DNA from 3 places in the Pseudoalteromonas sp. T1lg65 genome. Region 2 is predicted to be linked to each of the others. Evidence: predicted binding sites of a transcription regulator. Region 2 holds the regulator's gene; each other region holds the start of a gene.
The links. Region 2 encodes ArgR, which controls arginine synthesis, uptake and breakdown. Its sites were predicted from a motif close to ANTGAATANNTATTCANT; they were not measured.

Region 1 (7,699 bases), 1.2 Mb from region 2:
CTTACCCGTTTCTTTAGCAATCGCAACAGCAAGCTCTTCGCTGTTTTCTTTTAATACTTCAGCAAAACGCTTGACGATCTCTAAACGGGATTCAAAGCTCATATCACTCCAAGCGTAAAAAGCTTGGCGCGCTGATTTGACCGCTGAGTCAACTTGTTCTGCAGTCGCTGACTGAGCGGTCCACAGTACTTCATTATTTGCAGGGTTTATGGAACTAAAGCGACTACCTTGCCCCTCTAGCCACTCACCGTTTATCAATTGTGCAGCATGTGTTGTCATAATTTGTTCCTACTTTTAAATCTTAGTCAGGCTTACAATATCGCCTTCTGCAACGTTTAGTGCCGCCGCGACGTGCGGAGCCAATATAACGTCACCGCTGTCGTCAGTCAGATTAACCTCAATAACTGACGCCCTGTAATCGACCAGTCTATCATTTGCGATCATCACAGGATATCCCCCTGTGCTGTCGCCGATTTTTACTTTGCGCTTCTCGATGTTGCGTACTGTACGAATATTGTCGACTTTTGCCTCAACAGTTGGACCTGCATCGAAAATATCAACATAACCGTTAAAGGTGAACCCTTCATTTTTTAACAGTTGGATTGCTGGTCGAGTATTGTCATGGACTTGCCCTATCACCGCTTGCGCTTCTTTACTAAGCAAGTTCACATAAATGGGGTACTTCGGCATCAATTCGGCAATAAATACCTTCTGACCGATACCAGTAAGATAATCCGCCGTCGGAAAGTCCATCGAGAAAAAATGTTCTTCCAACCATTGCCAAAATGGACTTTCGCCATTTTCGTCAGATACCCCTCGCATTTCCGCAATCACGGTTTCTGCAAAGCGAGCTCGATGGGCATTGATGAATAAAAAACGTGAGCGTGATAGCAACTTGCCATTAGGCCCTTTTCTATATCCGTCTTTTAAAAACAAGGTGCATAGCTCAGTTGCTCCAGTGTAATCGTTACACAACGTGAGAATATCCACAGCTTTGTAAACATCGAGTGTACGAGAAGAGTGGATCACTTTGCTCAGGTGGTAATGATAAAACGCATCATCTAAACCAACCGCTGCTTCAATACCGCTTGTACCTACAACTTCACCAGTATCGCTGTCTTCAAGTACAAACAAATAACCTTCATCAAACGGCTTATCGGCATCTTTACCAAAGGAAGCAACTGAACGCGCTATTTTCTTCTGCAGCAGCTCTTCATTGACAGGTAATGAAGTAAAGCCATGACCTGACTCATGAGCAATGTTTAAAAGCGCTGGATAATCGCTTTCTTGGATTGGGCGAAGGATCATCATGAGCCCGCTTACTCCTAAAAATAATGGGTAACAACAGGGCTGCAAAAAATTGTAGCCCTACTTTGGCAATTAAGCGTTATTTGCAACGACCGCTGCGACCGCTTTTTCAAAACGCGCCATACCTTCACGAATATCGGTTTCAGGGATCACAAGTGAAGGGGTAAATCTCACTACGTCAGCACCAGCAACTAATGACATGACGCCTTGCTTAATACCTTCGACCAAAAACTCTTTTGCTTTGCCTTGGTATTTTTCTGAAACAACACCACCTAGCAACAATCCTTTACCACGGACTTCTTTGAACACGTGGTGCTTATCGTTAATTTCAGCCAGCAACTCACGGAATAACTTTTCTTTAGCTTTAACACCAGCCAATACTTCTGGAGTGTTCACAGTGTCAAAAGCAGCTTCAGCTACAGCACAAGCAAGTGGGTTACCACCATAAGTAGAACCATGAGTACCTACTTTCAAATGTACTGCTATTTCTGTTGTAGTGATCATTGCACCAATAGGGAAACCACCACCCAACGCCTTAGCTGTGGTTAAAATATCAGGAGTTACACCTAAACCTTGATAAGCATATAAGTCGCCAGTACGACCAACACCCGTTTGCACTTCATCAAAGATAAGCAAAGCATTGTGCTTATCACACAGTTCTCGCACACCTTTCACGAATTCCGATTCAGGTGAAACGATGCCACCTTCACCTTGTAAAGGCTCCATCATTACTGCACAAGTTTTGTCTGAGATAATCGCTTCAAGTGCAGCTAAATCATTATAATCAGAGTGGATGATGTCTCCAGGTTTTGGTCCAAAACCATCTGAATATGCAGCTTGGCCACCCACAGTTACTGTGAAGAAAGTACGGCCATGGAAACCTTTATTGAAAGAGATGATCTGTGATTTTTCAGCACCAAATTTATCTAGAGCCCAACGACGAGCCAACTTCAATGCGGCTTCATTTGCTTCTGCGCCAGAATTTGCAAAGTAAACCTTTTCTGCAAACGTCGCATCCGTCAGCTTTTTCGCTAAACGTAGCGCTGGTTCATTGGTCATCACATTTGATAAGTGCCAAAGTTTCTCGCCTTGCTCTTTTAAAGCACCCACTAAAGCCGGATGGCAATGGCCTAAACAATTTACAGCGATACCACCTGCAAAGTCGATGTACTCACGACCTTCCTGATCCCATACGCGAGAACCTTCTCCTTTAACTGGTATTACAGCAGATGGAGCGTAGTTTGGAACCATTACTTCATCAAACAATTCACGATTGATAGCCATGTTATTTCCTCATATTTAGCAAGTGACATATGTTAGGAATGCATTATCTCCGAACCTAACTTTGGGTAAACTGAATTCTTTGCATCTGAATTCAGTTTGAGATAATTATGCACTGATTATCGAGCACAACTCGACAAAGTACATTCCTAACGGCACAAAATTTATTCGCTCATTATTTCAGAAAATCTAGGATTTGTCTCACCTTGCGAAACTTCTCAGCCCTTGATATTCAAGGGTTTAACATAAAATTTCACGCCGAGTGAATAACTATTAAATATCAGTTTTAGTGGCAAGCGGCATAATGCTTACTCGAGGCTGATTCTGCTAAGCTTATGCCTTGAATGAATAGTCGCAAAAAAATTTGCTTACTTTTTATAAAATTTTCAGCTGCAAACTGTGGAACGAGCATTTTTCAAGCATCTCTCGCATTTCCGCTGTTAAACCTAAATGACTAAACCACACTTCAGCTTCATCATCCTCAATTAAATTACTGTCTTTTAAAACAAGGTATTGAGCGTATCCATAAGCTTTAACCATGACCTGCGTCATTGGTAATGGTTCGGCGATTTTATTATGCATTTTAGGTAGATAAATTTGCGCGTACTCTTCCATTGGTGCGTTTAGAGGCAAGTATTTTAATTCCATTTTTTCAATCAACTTGCGAGTCAACACAGCTGAACGTTCAAGCATCAAGTTTCTCAAAAACAAAGGGTCTGGCGACAACTCTAATAATGCTGTGTGTAGATCCTTTTGCTGTTTATCCCTTGCGATTTGTACCTTACTTTGCCAAACCTTCTCAAAGGTCCTTAGGTACAAACGGGCCAGTGCAATTTTCCCCAAATCGAGCAGCATACCAAGTGTAAAAGCATGATTTTCATTAGCACCAAACAAAGGCGCTAACTCTTTGGCAGCAATAGCGGTCGTCATGCTCAGATCATGCATCTTCCTTTTCATAAGTGTAAAAGGTTCAGTGGAATGTGGCATCCAATGACGCATAGAAAAGGTTGGGACTACAGTTTGGAGGTTTTCAAGCCCTAAATAACGCAAAGCTAGCTTAGGACTGTCAACCGTCACAGTAGTGCCTTTACTGGTTTTTTTTCGATATTGCGGCAAGTTCACCAACGCAACCAGTTCTCGCCCAAGCCAACTTAAATCATTGACTAAAGGCTCTAATCGCCCCACTGATGCGGAGCGGACGCATAGAAGATCCAAAATAGCAGGAACAGAATCTTGAATACCAACGACTTCGCTGTATATGGTATCAAAATCGTCTATTTGCTTGTTGATTGCCGTTTCGATCACTGAATGTAAGTGCTTGCTGGCTTTCGCGATGTATTTGTGATGACTGGTGCTGGACTGCTTGCGCTTAGCTGCTGCTGCAATTTCAACCTCGAGCAGAGTGCGCTTTTCTACTTTTTCGCCGTAATTCGCATCAAACGTATGAATATAGCCGATTTGCTGCTGAGCAAAGTTCAGACTAATGAGTAAGTCATGTGCACGCTCTGCGAGTGCTTGTGCCATTAGAGTTTGCTTATTATCTTGCGTCATGCATGCTTCTTTATATTGAGAATGGAGCCAAATAAGGTACTTTACCCTGCAATTATTACGACTGAGTTTATCCAATTATCGACAACAAAGAATCTTTCTCATCTAAGCTTACGCTCAACAGCCAAAAGCTCATCCATTATGTTGATAAGGATTCTTTCACTAAACTTTAGAAACGTTTTAGAAAGTTATCAAGTAAAGACAGACCATGCTCCGTCAGAATTGCTTCCGGATGAAACTGTACCCCTTCAAGTGCTAAATCATCACTGAAGATCCCCATGATTTCATCGATTTCACCAGTCTCAGTGTTTGTCCACGCTGTAGTTTTCAACGCGCTTGGTAGGGTGTCTTTATCAATAACCAATGAATGGTATCGGCACACAGAAAAAGTAGACGGTAAACCTGAAAACGAGCCCATACCGTTATGATAAAGTGTCGACGTTTTACCGTGCATTACCTCTCTTGCTCTGACGATGCTCGCCCCCATTTCTTGCGCGATGGTTTGATGACCCAAGCAAATACCCATAATGGGGATTTCACCTTTAAATTGACGTACCACTTGCAAGGAAATACCCGCTTCATTTGGGCTGCAGGGGCCGGGGGATATCACTAAATATCTGGGGTTAAGCCGTTGAATGTCTGTCAGCGATACTGCGTCATTACGTTTTACAAGTACATCTTGCCCCAAACGCTGAAAATATTGCACTAGGTTATAAGTGAAAGAGTCGTAATTATCGATCATTAACAGCATGGAAACTTCACCATAGATCAAGTATTGGAAGAGTCTGTGGAATACAGGGTAAAGGGGCACCGATAAGATGCCCTTTTGAGAGCGTTAACCGCGAGGTATAAAGCCCACTGCATCATAAACAGCTTTCAGTGTAACCTCAGCTCGAGCACTCGCTTTTTCCGCACCATTACGCATGATTTTATCAAGTAGTGGACGGTCTTCACGGATCTCTTTAAATTTCGCTTGAATCGGCTCCAACATATTAACTACAGCTTCAGCTGTATCTTTCTTTAAGTGTCCATACATCTTGTCTTCATATTCAGGCACTAGCTCTTCAATTGAACGCTTGGTAGCAACACTCAACAAAGTGAGTAAGTTCGATACGCCTGGCTTTTCTTCTCTGTCAAAGTAAATACGCGCTTGTTCATCAGAGTCTGTTACTGCTTTTTTGAGTTTTTTCTCAATCTTTTTCGGCTCGTCGAGCAGCATTACAAAACCGTTCGGGTTCTCATCAGATTTCGACATCTTCTTAAGCGGATCTTGCAGGCTCATTACTCGAGCGCCCAGCTTCGGAATATAAGGCTCTGGGATCTTAAAGACATCGCCATGTAAATTGTTGAAACGAGTCGCGATATCCCTAGTCAACTCTAGGTGCTGTTTTTGATCTTCACCTACAGGAACTTGATCAGCCTGGTACAGCAAAATATCAGCAGCTTGTAAGACGGGGTAAGCAAATAACCCAACGTTAATGTTGTTCGAATGCTTACTGGATTTGTCCTTAAACTGCGTCATACGGTTCAATTCGCCCATTTGCGTATAACAGTTCAATACCCAACCTAGCTGTGCGTGTGCTGGTACCTGCGACTGAACGAATAAGGCTGACTTGTTCGGGTCAATACCGCATGCGGTGTAAAGTGCCACACCATCCAAAATGCGTTCGCGCAATTCTTCAGGCTTTTGGCGAACTGTAATGGCATGTAAGTCAACCATCATAAAGTAACAGTCATGATCTTTCTGTAGTTCAAGCCACTGGTTTATGGCACCTACATAATTGCCGATTGTCATCCCCCCACTTGGTTGAATACCACTTAACACTACAGGTTTAGTCATGTCGTTCCTTTATCTCTTCGGTTATCTTTGATTAATAATGGGAATAATATCTAAGAATTCATCACAAAGGTACTGCGGATTGAACTCTTGTAAATCTAATCCCTGATTATACCCATAATTGAGCGCAATCACAGGGATGTTGGCGCGATGAGCTGCAACAATATCGCTCTTTGAATCACCAACCATAATAAGCTTGTCGGGTGAAACTGACAGTTGCTTGGCAGCATTCAATAAAGGCTCTGGCGATGGTTTTTTTTCTCCATCATCACCACACACCAATACATCAAAATGTGTCTGTAAGTTTAGTTTTTCGATTAACGGTTTGGTAAAGTCTCTGTTTTTATTCGTAACTATCGCTTTAGGTAAATGCGCCAAAGCACTCAATCCAGTGATGACATGTTGGTATAATCCTGCATATTGGCCGACAAGCTCGCCATAATGTAGTTTAAATCTAGCCTGCGCAAATTCTGTATCATGATGATTTAAATGCTCACTAATTTGCGTACTCCCGCTTAGCGCTCTTAACACCAAAGTATCAATACCGTTTCCTACCCACTCACGCACTTGCGATCTACCTATCACGGGGTAAGCCAACTCGGTCAGTGTCAGATTTAGCGCTACATACATATCTTCAACGCTATCTACAAGCGTGCCATCAAGGTCGAAAATAACGCCTTCAAACTTCATTATTTCACCTTTGCCAATTCGGCACGCATGGCATCAATGACTGACTTGTAATCAGGCTGATTGAAAATAGCAGAACCTGCTACAAACATATCAGCACCTGCAGCTGCAACTTCAGCAATGTTATCCACTTTGATACCGCCATCTACTTCCAACCTAATCTCTTGGCCTGACGCTTCAATGCGTTGACGCGCTTCTTTTAATTTTTCTAGCGTGTGTGGAATAAAACTCTGCCCCCCAAAGCCTGGGTTTACCGACATAAGTAAGATTTGATCAATTTTATCCATCACATGATCGAGATAATGTAGTGGTGTTGCCGGGTTAAATACTAAACCCGCCTTACATCCAGCATCTTTAATTAGCGCTAAGCTTCGATCTATGTGCTCACTACTTTCCGGGTGAAAAGTAATAATACTTGCTCCCGCTTTGGCAAACTCGGGGATAAGGCTATCAACAGGTTTAACCATCAAGTGCACATCAATTGGCGCGGTGATTCCATAATTGCGCAGTGCTTCACACACCATAGGACCAAAAGTTAAGTTGGGCACGTAATGATTGTCCATTACATCAAAATGAACGACATCTGCTCCTGCCGATATCACGTTTTCAACTTCCTCTCCCAATCTAGCGAAATCAGCGGAAAGAATTGATGGTGCAATTAAAAAGTCAGACATGACAACCCCTTACATTTTAGACAGCGTTACTCTACCCTAAATCGGCATAAAAGTCTGCGATCCTTGGTTTTTAATGATTGTGCAAGAAACGAACATTGTGTATCATAATGTTCGAATCCATTCGTTGGGGTTAGGGTTATGGTTACTAAGTACAAAGCACGGATAGCACTGGTGTCGGCAAGTTTATTGATGACAGCAGGTGTATTATCATTCAACGATTCAGAGCAAAATGTTACAGTTAAAAATGAAACATGTGCTTGCAATGAACTATCAAGTTCTTACGAACAATGCCAACCAGAAGCTCATACAAGTTGGGCTGCTTGGTTAACTGGTGGAAGTTCAAGCGGACAGTTTCATTATTTAG
Region 2 (7,699 bases):
AAGACAAAATTCGTATTCTATTGCTGGAAGGCGTACACCAAAGCGCCGTAGAAACGTTAAAAAGAAATGGTTATAGCAATATCGAATATGTAAAAACGTCCTTGCCTGAACCTGAACTTATCGAGCGCATTAGAGATGCCCATTTCGTGGGCATTCGCTCACGGACTAATCTTACTGAACGAGTTCTTGAACACGCTGATAAGCTAGTTGCAATCGGCTGTTTTTGTATTGGCACCAACCAAGTTGATTTAGTTGCAGCCAAACAGCGTGGTATCGCTGTATTCAATGCACCATTTTCCAATACGCGCTCTGTTGCCGAATTAGTTTTGGGCGAAATCCTACTATTACTTCGCCGTATTCCAGAACGCAATGCAAAAGCGCATCGTGGTGAGTGGGATAAATCAGCTGATGGCTCATTTGAGGCTCGTGGTAAAACACTCGGTATAATTGGCTATGGTCACATCGGCACCCAACTTGGGATCATGGCTGAAAACATTGGTATGAATGTCGAGTTTTACGACATCGAAGACAAGCTAACGTTAGGTAACGCGACTCAAGTTTCTACCCTTACCCAACTGTTACAGCGCGCTGATGTTGTAAGTTTACATGTGCCAGAAACACCTCAAACCAAAAACCTAATTGGTATGGCTGAGATAGAAGTCATGAAACAAGGCGCTATCTTGATCAATGCTTCTCGCGGCACTGTGGTTGATATCGATGCACTAGCAGAAGCTTTAGCAGGCAAAAAGTTATCGGGCGCAGCCATCGATGTTTTTCCGGTTGAGCCAAAATCTAACCACGAAGAATTCGTTTCACCGCTACGCGAATTTGATAATGTGATACTGACTCCTCACGTCGGTGGTTCAACACAAGAAGCGCAAGAAAACATCGGTATTGAAGTGGCTGGCAAGTTAACTAAATACTCAGATAATGGCTCGACGGTGACAGCCGTTAACTTCCCTGAAGTATCATTACCTGAGCTTTCAAATCGTAGCCGATTGCTGCACGTGCATGTAAACCGTCCTGGTGTATTAACTCAGATAAACCAAGCGTTTGCACAGCACGGCATCAACATTGCGGCTCAATATCTGCAAACCGATGAATCTATCGGTTACGTTGTTATTGACGTTGATAGTGATCACTCAGAAGTTGCACTTAAAGAGCTAAGTGCTGTTGAAGGTACCATCAGAGCTCGTATTCTTCATTAATTTCTTTTTCCAGCCCCTTTTACGATAAGTTTAAGGGGCACGCTCAAAGCCTAAAAACTCTCATTTAACAGTTTCAAACTCATACTTCTCCCCCCTAAAGTTCCGGTCTTTACTATACTCTTTTAACTCCATTATTTTTTCAGTGATAGTGACGAACGGTTTAATGACTGATTACAGCCCTGCCCCGCTCCCAAGCTTTGAGCAAGAACGTTTAAAAGAGTTAACCGAGTTGGGAATTTTAGATACGCAACCGGAAGCCAGATTTGACCGCTTAATTGAATTTATTTCAGCACTATTGAATGTCCCTATCGCCTTAATTTCATTGATTGATGATGAACGGCAATGGTTTAAGTCCGCGTGCGGTATAGATGCCAAAGAAACCCCGAGAGATATCTCTTTTTGCGGCCATACCATATTGGAGCAAAGCATATTTATCGTTGAAGATACACTCAAAGATCCGCGCTTTGCCAAAAACCCCTTGGTCACTGAAAACCCAAATATCCGCTTTTATGCAGGCGCCGTACTTAGAGGTCCCAGCGGCCAGCCGATTGGCAGCTGCTGTGTTATTGATTCGAAGCCAAGAACGCTATCTGAACAAGAACAACAGTATCTGTTGCAAACCGCAAAGATCATAGAAAGCCAAATCAAGCATGATTATGAAGTCAAAAAGATCTACCAAGCAGCAGTCTCTACAGCATACTATGATCCACTTACCGGACTCCCCAACAAACCGCTTTTACTTGACCGCTTGAAACAATTAATTAGCGCCTATTCGGAGCAAGACTTGGTTTTTGTTTGTGCCGTAGATATCTGCCGGTTTTCAGACCTGAATACAGCAAAAGGTAAAGAGTTTGGTGACAAAGTGCTAGAAATAGTCGCTAAGCGCCTAAACAGAATTGTCGATGAAAGCTTTACTGTCGCCCGCCTGGAGTCAGATAAATTTGCAGTTCTAGCTTTTGAGGCAGAAAGTAGCCCTTTTGAAGCATCATTGTATAAATCACTTCCTCCCGCCATTTCTGCAGCATTCGATAGGCCTTTAATAATTAATAACCAAAAGCTGCATATTAATGTGAGAGTTGGTGTGGCTTGTTCGCCGCACGACAGTAACCTTGCCCCAGTGTTATTAGAACAAGCGTTAATGTGCAAAAAATTGTGTGCCAACAACTCACATTCATGCGTTATTTATCACAGTGATGCAACCGACGAAAACCCATCGCGCCGTTATGAACTGGAACAGGAGCTCAGGCTAACTTTAGGGAGCGATGCATTCTCTCTTGTCTATCAACCTATTATTAATGCCCAAACCAAAGAACTCGTCTGCCTAGAAGCATTATTAAGGTGGCGCACACCAAGGTTAGGTAATGTTCGTCCTGATGAGTTTATTAGTGTTGCAGAAGATACAGGGTTGATTATTCAATTAGGGAATTGGGTATTGGATCAGGCTTGCAAGCAAGCTAAAGCTTGGCTGGGGTTACGTGAAAAGGCCCCTATTCCCATAACAATAAACTTAGCAAGTCTGCAACTCATGCAACCCAATCTGGTTTCAACCATCAGTGAGTTGTTGGCAGCCCATCAGCTCCCAGCAAACTGTATTCAGCTTGAAGTGACTGAAAGCAGTATATTGTCAGATATCGACAATGCAATCAGTAACATGCGCAAAGTATCAGAATTAGGAGTCAATTTCCTACTCGATGATTTTGGTACAGGGTACTCCTCATTGAGTTACTTAAGAAAGTTACCAACAAAAAAATTAAAGTTAGACAAAAGTTTTATTACCGATATCGTCGAGGACCAAGACGCCGCCATCTTAGTACATGGCATCATTTCGCTCTGTAATTGCCTTGAAGTTGATGTGGTAGCGGAAGGTGTTGAGACAAATAAACAATTAGAGTTACTAGAGCTTTTTGGGTGTGATTTAATTCAAGGGTACTTGTTTAGCAAACCACTCTCAGCGCAAGAGATTTCGACACGATTTGCCGCTGGACAATTCATATTTACGCCTCACGAAACAGAATCATAAATCTTCAATATAAAAACGGCAGTGGATTATCACTGCCGTTTTAACAAGAATTGCTGATTCCATTTGGGCGATTACGCCATGAAATCAACGCCTTCTTTAATGTCTTTTTCAAGTGTCGCAAGCATATCGTCTTTCGCTTTTTGCTCGTACGCGCTTAGCTCACCGTAAGGTAGGAGCTCTTCAACGCCATTTTTACCAAGACGAACTGGCTGTGCAAAGAAAGTCGCATCGCCTGTATTGCCTTCAACGTATGCGTACTCAATCACGTCTTCGCCTTGCAAGCCTTTAACTAGCGAGAAGCAGAAGCGTGCTGCCGCAGCACCCATTGAAAGTGTCGCAGAACCGCCACCCGCTTTAGCTTCAACCACTTCAGTACCCGCATTTTGGATACGCTTAGTTAGAGCTTCAACTTCTTCGTCAGTAAACTCAACACCTTCTACCTGAGAAAGTAGTGGTAGAATTGTTGTACCTGAGTGACCACCAATAACTGGTACTTTAACTTCAGATACATCTAGGCCTTTAAGTTCAGCGATAAAGGTTTCAGCACGGATAACGTCAAGTGTTGTTACACCGAATAGACGCGCTGGATCATAAGTACCTGCTTTTTTGAACACTTCAGCAGCGATTGGCACAGTGCCGTTTACTGGGTTTGTGATGATACCAACAAATGCTTTTGGACAGTTTCTTACGATGCCTTCTGCTAGTGTTTTAACGATACCAGCATTCACGTTGAACAAGTCTGCACGGTCCATACCAGGCTTACGAGGCATACCAGCAGGAATAACTACGATATCAGCGCCAGCCAGTGCTGGGTCTAGATCGTCTTTACCATAACCTGCTACTTTAACTGCTGTAGGGATGTGAGATAAGTCAACTGCAACACCTGGAACAACAGGTGCAACGTCGTATAGCGCTAACTCAGAACCAGCTGGTAAACCGTTTTTAAGCAATAAAGATAAAGCTTGACCGATACCGCCAGCGGCACCTAATACAGCAACTTTCATTAGAATTCTCCATAATTTGAAGGTGGAATTTAGTGTGGTGTAAAGATAATGAAAAGCGGCCCTAAACACAAATTAATCACGGTTATTTTCAAGATAATTTCGACTAGAGTTGTAAAGATAGTGACACTTAGCGTTATTATCCTTTAACAACTTAACACTCAGCGACAACAGCTGTGTGATTGACGAATGACTCAATCACATGTTCGGGACCAAACTTGGGAAAGCGCAGGCTTTTGTGTAAAATCAAGTAACTCGTTAGTAAAGAAGAAAGACTATGCAAGCGCAAGAAAAACAAGAAGCTCTTATCAAAGCATTTAAAGCCATTCTAAAAGAAGAAAATTCGGGTTCTCAAGGTGAAATAGTCGACGCGCTAAAACAACAAGGTTTTGATAACGTTAGCCAGAGTAAAGTATCGCGGATGCTGAGTAAATTTGGTGCAGTCCGAACGCGTAACGCCAAGCAAGAAATGGTGTATTGTCTTCCTGCCGAAATGAGCGTACCTACCGCCAAAAGTCCTCTACGTCAGCTTGTGGTAGACATCATGCACAATGAAATGATGATCATCATTCGTACCAGTCCTGGAGCGGCTCAGCTAATCGCACGGTTACTTGATTCATTAGGCACCGCAGATGGTGTATTGGGCACAATTGCAGGCGATGATACGATTTTTATCGCGCCAGCAAAGGTATCGGAAATAGACGTCACACTAGAAAAAGTCAAAACGCTTTTTGATAACGTATAACCCACCCTTGCTTCTTACCTAAATGATGGGGTTTCATCAACAAGAGGCCCCGTTAACGTTTATTTCCTCACGCTTTTCACAATAACGCTGTGAATAAATGTTTGACATATTATGTCGAAACGTGCCAAATTTAGATACAACAAACATTCGCAAATCAACATAGCGCTTTATTTGATTAATATAGAATAACTTGGTACCAAGGGATGAGTGTGCTGTTATCGATATTTATTATCTTCGTTCACCATTCTAGACTCTGGCCTGCGATGACTAAAAGACTAAGCAAGTCATAAGCCAATCGAGCTATTCTCTGGGCAATTAGCCTTTGAGTTTGGCAAGTACAAGGTTCCAAACCAATTTTAAGTAGCACTGCTAGCTCCCCAAAGAAATTGGTGAAACGAAGCCAGTATTTGCTGAACCGTTGATTGACTGCACAGCGCATAACACTTGCGCTGAAAAAGGCTTCAGGAGAGCTTATGGAATTTATCAACACCATTTTTACTTTTCCAACCGTGGTATTTTCTACCTTACTGCTGGTTGTTCTACTGTTTTGGATTATTGCCCTTTTAGGCTTTGCTGATATTGAAAGTTTTGACACAGATGTAGACACTGATATCTCTTCGGCAGGTGGAAGTTCAGCTTGGCAGGTAGCTTTTGGCGGTGTGCCAATCAGTATTTCAGTCAGCTTTATCATACTGTTAGCTTGGACAGCCAGCATATACATCCACCAGTTTTTTGCCTATTTGTTAGGTAATGGCGTGATGTTCTATCTGATGGGCTCCGTATTTATCGTGGCAAGTCTGGTTGCAGCATTACCACTCACTGCATTGCTAATTCGTCCGTTACGACGCTTCTTTAACAACCAAGAAGCCACCTCTAAATCCTCCTTGGTTGGTTTGGAATGTGTCATAGCAACGTCAAAAATCACCGCTAATTTTGGTCAAGCTCGCGTTTTTATTAATGGCACAGAACAGCTTGTAGAAGTACGCAACGATGAAGACAACGAGTTTACCCTAGGCGACACCGCTTTATTAATTGAATTCGACTCACAACAACATTGCTACACCGTAGTCGCAAAACCTTGGTAAGTCGCATCGGCGATACCAATTACATCAAGAACAGCTCTTCGGTAGCGCAAAGTCTTTACTAAGAGCACAGGAATATACAACGATAACTTAGGAATAGTCATGGAGTTCTTAAATAACCTCGGTCCGGTACTCACTATTGCAGCTACCGCACTCATTATCATTTTTGCCATTTTATTATTAATCGGTAAATTTTACCGCAAGGTCGAGCAAGGCCAAGCGCTCATTATCAACAAAATGAAAAGCGAGCCAGATGTCACAACAACGGGCGGTATCGTGCTGCCGGTTATTCACAAAATGGAAGTGATGGACATCTCAACCAACCGTATGGTGCTAGAGCGTCGTGAAGGCAGCGGACTTATCTGTAAAGATAACATTCGTGCTGACATCGCTATTACGTTTTATATCCGCGTTAATGAGAATAAGCAGGATATCTTGCGTGTTGCAAAACAAGTTGGCTGCGCGCGCGCTTCGGCACCTGAGACATTACAAGCTTTATTCGAAGCTAAGTTTTCTGAAGCACTGAAGACTGTGGGTAAGAAAATGAACTTCGAAGAGCTATTTACCCATCGTAATGAGTTCAGAGACGCCATTAAAGAAGTGATTGGCCAAGACTTATCTGGCTACACCTTAGAAGACGTTGCTATTGACTATCTAGAGCAAACGTCTATCGAAAAGCTCGACCCAAATAATATCCTTGATGCCGAAGGTATCCGTCGCATCACAGAAAAAACCGCTACGCACAATGTTGAAACCAATCAGCTTAAATGCGATGAGCGCGCACAAATAGAAATTCAAAATCAGGCTGCACTTGAAAAGTCACTTGAGATTGAGCGCCAAAAAGAAGATGCCAGCGCCAGACAAAAACGTGAAATTGAGTCTGTTCGCGCACGAGAAGCCGCGGAAGCAGAGCGAGTAAAACAAGAAGAGCGCCAAAAATCAGAAGAAGCTCGCTTAAAAGCGGATGAAGCACTGGCGATTGCTGAGCAAAACAAACAGCGGGAAATTGACGCCGCTGAACAAAACCGCTTACGCCTACTGGCGATTGAAGAAGAAAAAGTAGCTCGTTCAAGACAAATTGAAGTGATTGAGCGTGAACGCGAAACGGAAATTTTACGCATACAGAAAGAAAAAGCGCTGGAAGTTGAGCGTAAAGAAATTGCCGATGTACAACGTGATCGCATGGCGGTTGAAAAGACCGTTGCTGAAGAACAAGAGCGCATCAAAGACGTACAAAAACTAGCTGAAGCCGAGCGTGATAAGCAAGCGTCGATTATCCGCGCGCAAGGTGAAGCTGAAGAAGCTTTGGTTAAAGACATTGAAGCTGCTAAAGCCCAAGAGCAAGCCGCAGAATTCAAAGCCAGAGAAATGGAAAAAATGGCTGAAGCAGAGCTGCGCATTGCAAATCAACAAGCTGAATCTAAGAAGATCCTTGCAGAGGCTGCTAAAGTTGAGGCCGCAGCAACAGGTTTAGCTGAAGCTGAAGTCATCAAAGCAAAAGCGGAAGCCAACGCCAAACAAGGCGAAAGTGACGCGCAAGTAATGCAGCAAAAACTAGAAGCTGAAGCACGTGGTAAGCGTGATATTGGTCTGGCAGAAGCTGAAGTACAAACAGCCATGGCCGATGCCATTGAAAAACAGGG
Region 3 (7,699 bases), 540 kb from region 2:
CTGACGAACCGATGTACGAACACAGTCCATCGCTGTATCACCACCGCCCAGTACAACAACTTTTTTGCCTGCCATGTCAACAAAAGGAAATTCAGTTTCATCGTATGACATCACGCGATTGGTATTACCGATCAAAAATGGCAGAGCTTCATACACACCGTCAGCATCTTCGTTCTCTAAATTACCACGCATACTTTGATAGGTTCCTACACCAACAAACACTGCATCGTAACCCGCTAATAGTTCATCCATGGAAATATCTTTTCCGACCTCGGTATTAAGTTTAAATTCAACACCCATCTCGGTGAATATCTGACGACGATTTTCCATCACCGACTTTTCCAACTTAAAGGACGGGATGCCAAAGGTCAGCAAACCGCCTATTTCTGGATTGCGGTCAAATACCACTGGCTTAACACCGTTGCGCACCAAAATATCAGCACAACCCAATCCAGCAGGACCTGCACCGATGATTGCAACTTTTTTATCGGTCCAGCTGACATAAGACAGATCGGGTTTCCATCCCTGCGCAAAAGCCGTATCGGTAATATATTTTTCAATATTTCCTATGGTTACCGCGCCAAACTCGTCATTCAACGTACAAGCGCCTTCACAAAGTCGGTCTTGCGGGCATACCCGCCCACACACTTCTGGCAAGCTATTTGTGCGATGCGAAAGTTCTGCGGCTTCAATAATTCGCCCGGTGCGAATTAACTTTAGCCACTGAGGTATGTAGTTGTGAACTGGACATTTCCACTCACAGTAAGGGTTGCCACAATCAAGGCAGCGATCCGATTGCGAATTCACTTGCTGTTCAGAAAACGGCTCATAAATCTCTACAAAGGATTGTTTGCGAGTAGAGATTGGTTTTTTACGCGGATCTACACGCTGCACATCAATAAACTGATAAACATTTTCACTCATAATTCTTCCCTACTGCGCTTGAATTCTAAGTTCTGCACTACTACGTGCGCGGTGACCGAGCAAACTGGCTACATCACTCGACTTTGGCTTTACCAGCCTGAACATTGGTAGGTATAATTCAAAGTTCGCCAATATTTGTTCAGCTCTACCTGATCCCGTTGCATCTAAATGATCAGCAACTAATCCACGTAAATGCTCTTGATGAGATGGCAAAGATTCAAGCGTTAACAGTTCAACCAATTCAGCGTTAATGCGCTTGTCAAAATCCCCCTCTTCGTCCAGCACGTAGGCAAAACCGCCGGTCATGCCGGCACCAAAGTTAACCCCTACTTGTCCAAGTACACAAACCACACCACCGGTCATGTACTCGCAGCCATTGTCACCTAGCCCTTCGACCACGGCCTGAGTACCAGAGTTACGCACTGCAAAACGCTCCCCAGCTCGACCCGCAGCAAATAGCTTCCCACCAGTGGCGCCATACAAGCAGGTATTACCAATTATTGAAGCTTGATGTGAAGCGAAACTAGAACCAATCGGTGGACAAATGACTAACTTGCCTCCAGCCATGCCCTTACCAACATAATCATTGGCGTCTCCTACCAACGTCATCTCAAGGCCACCCGCATTCCAGACACCAAACGATTGACCAGCAGTTCCATGTAGCTCAATAGACACAGGATCAGCTGCCATTCCTTGATTACCATGTTTACTGGCGATGTAACCAGAAATCATTGCACCAATAGAGCGATCGGTATTCGCAATACGATTTACTAAAGAGATACCCGTTTTATTATCAATTGCCGCTTTCGCTTTATCCAACAATAATTCATTTAACTCCCCCGTATAATGAGATGGGTTGGTAGCGGTACAGAACAACGCTTCGTTAGAAGGGTTGCTAGGTTTTGCTAATATTGGGCTTAAGTCTAACTTTTTCTGCTTTGCCGTATTACCTTCAATGACCTCCAAGAGCTCAGTTCGGCCAATCAAGTCGGTTAGTTTAGTCACCCCTAACTGAGCCATAATTTCTCTGGCTTCTTGAGCAATAAACTTAAAGTAATTCATCGCCATTTCTGGTAAGCCATGGTAGTGCTTTTGGCGTAACGTATCGTCTTGTGTCGCAACGCCGGTAGCACAGTTATTTAAATGGCAAATACGTAGATATTTACAACCCAGTGCGACCATCGGGCCAGTACCAAAACCAAAGCTTTCAGCACCCAAAATCGCTGCTTTTATGATATCCAGTCCGGTTTTTAATCCACCATCGGTTTGCAATCTGATGCGGTGACGAAGGCCATTTTCGACCAATGCCTGCTGAGTTTCCGCAAGACCTAGCTCCCACGGGCAGCCAGCATATTTGACCGAACTCAGTGGGCTTGCACCAGTACCACCGTCATAACCTGCGATAGTGATTAAATCTGCGTAGGCTTTTGCAACACCCGTAGCAATCGTACCGACACCTGGTTCAGAAACTAATTTCACTGAGATCATAGCCTCAGGATTAACCTGTTTAAGGTCAAAAATAAGCTGTGCTAAATCTTCAATTGAATAAATGTCATGATGTGGAGGAGGAGAAATCAGCGTTACTCCCGGCACCGAATAGCGGAGCTTGGCGATATATGGCGTGACCTTTTCACCGGGTAACTGCCCGCCTTCTCCTGGTTTTGCGCCCTGCGCCACTTTAATTTGAATAACATCTGCACTTCTTAAATAGTGCGGTGTGACACCAAAACGACCTGAAGCAACTTGCTTTATGCGGGAGTTTTTCTCAGTGCCAAAACGCAGCTTGTCCTCACCACCTTCACCTGAGTTGGAACATCCTCCCAAGCGATTCATCGCTATAGCCAACGCTTCATGGGCTTCTGGAGATAACGCACCGATACTCATCGCAGCTGAATCAAAGCGTTTGTACAACTCAGTTGCGGGCTCTACTTCGTCAACCGAAATACTCTGCGAGGCTTCCTTGAGCTTCATCATGTCACGCAAGTTAGTGACTGGTCGATTGTTAACCAACGCTGCATATTTTAAGTAATCTTGGTAGTTACCTGAGCGCACAGCAACTTGTAATGATTGCACAACATCAGGGTTATAGGCGTGATATTCTCCACCATGCACATATTTTAGTAGGCCACCGTGAGATAGTAATTTGCGTTTGCTATAAGCCAGTTTATTTAATAGCTGTTGCTCTTGCTCGAAGTCCTCGAAGCAAGCGCCTTTGATACGACTCACTACACCTTTAAAGCATAAGTCGACAATAGGTTCAGACAAACCCACAGCTTCAAATAACATAGAGCAGCGGTATGAGGCCACGGTACTAATGCCCATTTTTGACATTATTTTATAAAGGCCTTTGTTGATTGCGCCGCGATAAGCAAGGGTTACTTCTCGATAAGTTTTCCTTATTATCTTCTTGTCACTCATGGCAACTAAGGTTTCGTATGCCAAGAATGGATATATCGCCGTCGCTCCAAACCCTAGTAACACAGCAAATTGGTGAGGATCTCTGGCTGAGCCGGTTTCGACGATGATGTTTGCGTCACAACGAAGGTTATCGTTAACTAATCGCTGCTGTACTGCTCCGACGGCCATTGCGGCGGGAATAACGCCTTTGTTCTGTTCTATTTCACGGTCGCTTAACACCAACATCACACATCCAGCTTTTGCTTTTGCTACTGCCTCATCAGCGACTCTTAAAATAGCCGTTTGTAAGTCTTCATCGGCATCGTAAATAAGAGAGATTTTACAAGCGCTGTAATGCGCATCGTCAGCGTTAAGCAACTGCTGCATATCAGAAAACGTCAATATTGGCGACTCGAATTGCAAACGCTTAGCATGTCCGGTCGTTTCATTAAAGACATTTTGTTCTCTACCAATACAAGTCGCCAATGACATAACGTGATTTTCACGCAGCGGATCAATGGGTGGATTGGTAACTTGAGCAAATTTTTGACGGAAATAGTCGTAGATTGAACGATGCCCCTCGGACAACACCGCAAATGGAGTATCATCTCCCATAGAGCCTGTTGCTTCTTGACCATTTTGACCCATTACGCGGATAACTTGGTCTAACTCTTCATTGGTATAGCCAAACTGTTTTTGATAAACCAGTAAAGCTTCATCGCTCAGATCTCGTTGCCCTGCGGCTTTTTCATCTAATGCTTCAAATGGTGTTAATCGTTTAACATTTTGTTCCAGCCATGTTTTATAAGGATGGCGAGATTTTAGATCTTGGTCGATTTCGTCAGACTGCCAAATTTTACCATGCAAAGTGTCTACGACTAGCAGTTCTCCCGGACCCACACGACCTTTTTCAATGACCTCATCGGCTTCATAATCCCAAATACCAACCTCAGACGCGAGCGTAATAAAGCCGTCTTGGGTGATGACATAACGCGCAGGACGCAGCCCATTACGATCCAAGTTACACGCTGCAAAGCGCCCATCGGACATGACAATCCCAGCTGGACCATCCCACGGTTCCATATGCATGGAATTGAAGTCATAGAATGCGCGAAGATCTTCGTCCATCGCTCTATTTTTTTGCCATGCTGGTGGTACAAGCATTCTCATGGCTCTAAATAAGTCCATGCCACCAGCTAAAAACAACTCTAAAATATTATCTAGGCTTGATGAGTCAGAGCCTTGCTCATTAACAAAAGGTGCCGCTGTTTGTAGATCTGGTAATAGCGGTGAAGCAAATTTGTATGCTCTAGCCCTTGCCCATTGCCGATTACCTTGAATCGTGTTTATTTCCCCATTATGCGCCAAATATCTAAACGGCTGCGCTAACGGCCAACGTGGCTGAGTATTGGTAGAAAACCGTTGATGGAATACACAAATTGCACTGGTCATACGAATGTCAGCCAAGTCTTTAAAAAATGTTGGCAGATCCGCAGGCATCATCAAGCCTTTGTAAACGGTAACTAACCCTGACAGACTACAAACGTAAAATTGCTCGTCTTGCTCTAAGCGTTTTTCAATTCTTCTTCGTGCAATATATAATCTACGCTCTAAATCTTTTGGCCGCCAACCTTCGGGAGCGCCGACAAAAATTTGTTTGAAAATAGGCAATTGTGCTTTGGCGATTGGGCCAAGCATCGAGGGATCAGTTGGTACTTCTCGCCAACCAATAGATGTCAGTGTTTCTTTTTCTAATTCTTCACTTATCACCTGCATGGCGCTTTTCGCAAGCTCCGCTTCAGGATTCAGAAAAATCATTCCTACAGCGTAATTTTTGCCAATATGCCAACCGTTTTCAGCTGCTACCGCGCGAAAAAAGCTATCCGGCTTTTGTAGAAGTAATCCACATCCATCACCAGTCTTACCGTCAGCTGAAATACCGCCTCGATGTTGCATCCGATCAAGGCCAGTTATCGCAGTACGTATTAATTTATGGCTCGCTTGGCCACTGATATGTGCTATCAGACCAAACCCGCAGTTATCTTTTTCTAATTTTGAGTCGTATAACATGGACTCCTCCCCTTGCTACAACTACCAGATTGTAATAGTCACGGACAGACTGCTGGCAGATATTCAAAATTAGCTCCCTTTAGATTCTGAGTCAACACAAAAATGAATAGCTATTCACGCTCTTGAATATTTCTCAATACTCATAAAAACACTTCCTTTATAACTAAACATCATTTTTATGAAAATTTTTTGTCAAAAAAACCGATTGATACCGGTGTCAACAGCGATCAATTCTAAAAACCACAGGTGTAACGTTAACGTAAGCGTAAAATCCAAATCGGAAAATATGAATAATTATTCACAGATTGCATCTATTAATCGCCGGCGTCAGTTCTGTAAATGCAAAAAGTGAATAAACATGAACTTTGATCAGCGCAAGAGGATAACCACGAGCGTGTTGAAGTTTACGCCCACGTAAACATAGGAATAGGTTGGTTTTGATTAAGTCCATATCGGCAAAGCGATACATAGAATTGTGCCATTGACTAGGCAGGAAAGTTACTACTCTGCTGCACTAAATGAGAAATTTGACAATCGTACGGATGGAAAGTGTTGAAATGAAAAAATGCAGCAACCTAACGTTGCTGCAACATAGCGTTATTCAGCTGTTTGCTCTTCAGCTTTTTTGTACTTTGCCGCTGTTTCAGTAATCAGCGGTTGCAACTCACCACGCTGGAACATTTCAATAATAATGTCACAGCCACCGATTAGCTCTCCTTCAACCCATAGTTGAGGAAAAGTCGGCCAATTTGCATAGTGAGGTAACTCAGCACGAATATCAGGGTTCAATAAAATGTCTACGTAAGCAAATTGCTCACCACATGACATAAGTGCTTGTGAAGCTTGAGCTGAAAATCCACAATTTGGAAGTTTTGGAGACCCCTTCATATAAAGCAGGATCGGGTTTTCGGCTATCTGTTGTTTAATCTTGTCAATCGTTTCCATTAATTACCTCTCAATGACGATAGCAGTCAAAATCTTTAAGTTCATATTGAACACGCAATTAACACCAATAAGTTACTGGCATCCATTGCTGTTTGCTAAAACTTGAGTAAAATAGTCGGGAATTATAGTATCACTATATCAGCACAACGTATAGAAAAGTATCCTCTGATAGGCTACCTTTCGGTGCGTTGAGTGCAAACTAACCTAAAAAATGGAGATTAACATGGCATTTGAACTACCGTCACTACCATACGCAATTGATGCTCTAGAGCCACACATCTCAAAAGAGACACTAGAATTCCACCATGGCAAGCATCACAACACTTACGTAGTTAAGCTTAATGGCCTAATCGAAGGTACTGACTTTGCAGGTAAGTCATTGGAAGAGATCGTATGTAGCTCTGAAGGTGGCGTTTTCAACAATGCTGCACAAATTTGGAACCACACTTTCTATTGGCACAGCCTGTCACCAAATGGTGGCGGTGAACCTACTGGTAAAGTAGCAGAACTAATCAATGCTAAATGGGGTTCTTTTGCAGCATTTAAAGAAGCGTTTAATGACAAAGCTGTTAACAACTTTGGCTCTAGCTGGACTTGGTTAGTGCAATTAGCTGATGGATCTTTAGACATCGTTAATACTTCAAATGCAGCCACTCCGCTTACAGAAGAAGGCGTTACACCTCTTATGACTGTGGACCTTTGGGAACACGCATACTACATTGATTACCGTAACGTTCGTCCAGACTACCTAAATGGCTTCTGGGCACTAGTAAACTGGGATTTTGCTAACAGCAATGTAGCATAAGTCAGACTATCTGCATCAATGCAATAATGGGGCGCAACAGCGCCCTTTTTTGTGCCTCACATTTATCATTAATCTATAAATTATCTAGTTTTTTTTGGGAAATATTCGATATCGCTACTAAGCTTTAAATAACCCTTTCTTTTCCGGTGATCCGCTGTCCAAGCACTTAAGCTTATTGGAGGTCGTTATGACGATATTTGAACATTATCAGGCCAGATATGAAGCCGCACAAGAAGAAGAATACACCATTGCGGAATTCCTAGAGATTTGTAAAGAAGACAAATCTGCCTACGCCAGTGCTCCCGAAAGGCTGTTGATGGCAATTGGTGAACCAGAAATGGTAGATACTTCTAAAGATGCAAGATTAAGTCGAATTTTCTCAAATAGAGTAATTGCTCGATACCCTGCATTCAACGACTTCTATGGTATGGAAGATGCGATTGAGCAAATCGTTTCTTATCTTAAACATGCAGCGCAAGGACTCGAAGAATGCAAACAAGTACTCTATTTATTGGGTCCTGTTGGTGGTGGTAAGTCATCCATTGCCGAAAAGCTAAA

Region 1: ACSLBF_RS16170 (aspartate aminotransferase family protein) is a predicted target of ArgR. The motif match lies at 2,851-2,868, and genes of this name have one in related genera.
Region 3: gltB (glutamate synthase large subunit) is a predicted target of ArgR. The motif match lies at 5,493-5,510, and genes of this name have one in related genera.

The regions. Positions count from the first base shown of each region.
Region 1 is NZ_CP196837.1:3,635,218-3,642,916, forward strand. It holds gene astD (succinylglutamate-semialdehyde dehydrogenase) at 1-279, opposite strand, end outside; gene astA (arginine N-succinyltransferase) at 295-1,311, opposite strand; gene ACSLBF_RS16170 (aspartate aminotransferase family protein) at 1,381-2,592, opposite strand; gene ACSLBF_RS16175 (HDOD domain-containing protein) at 2,965-4,140, opposite strand; gene ACSLBF_RS16180 (anthranilate synthase component II) at 4,307-4,888, opposite strand; gene trpS (tryptophan--tRNA ligase) at 4,973-5,977, opposite strand; gene ACSLBF_RS16190 (HAD-IA family hydrolase) at 5,999-6,664, opposite strand; gene rpe (ribulose-phosphate 3-epimerase) at 6,664-7,335, opposite strand; gene ACSLBF_RS16200 (hypothetical protein) at 7,474-7,699, shown strand, end outside.
Region 2 is NZ_CP196837.1:941,010-948,708, reverse strand. It holds gene serA (phosphoglycerate dehydrogenase) at 1-1,208, shown strand, start outside; gene ACSLBF_RS04010 (sensor domain-containing phosphodiesterase) at 1,372-3,228, shown strand; gene mdh (malate dehydrogenase) at 3,300-4,232, opposite strand; gene argR (transcriptional regulator ArgR) at 4,507-4,974, shown strand; gene ACSLBF_RS03995 (DUF1449 domain-containing protein) at 5,448-6,059, shown strand; gene ACSLBF_RS03990 (SPFH domain-containing protein) at 6,159-7,699, shown strand, end outside.
Region 3 is NZ_CP196837.1:1,484,569-1,492,267, reverse strand. It holds gene ACSLBF_RS06395 (FAD-dependent oxidoreductase) at 1-924, opposite strand, end outside; gene gltB (glutamate synthase large subunit) at 934-5,391, opposite strand; gene ACSLBF_RS06385 (Grx4 family monothiol glutaredoxin) at 5,989-6,336, opposite strand; gene ACSLBF_RS06380 (Fe-Mn family superoxide dismutase) at 6,560-7,141, shown strand; gene ACSLBF_RS06375 (PrkA family serine protein kinase) at 7,329-7,699, shown strand, end outside.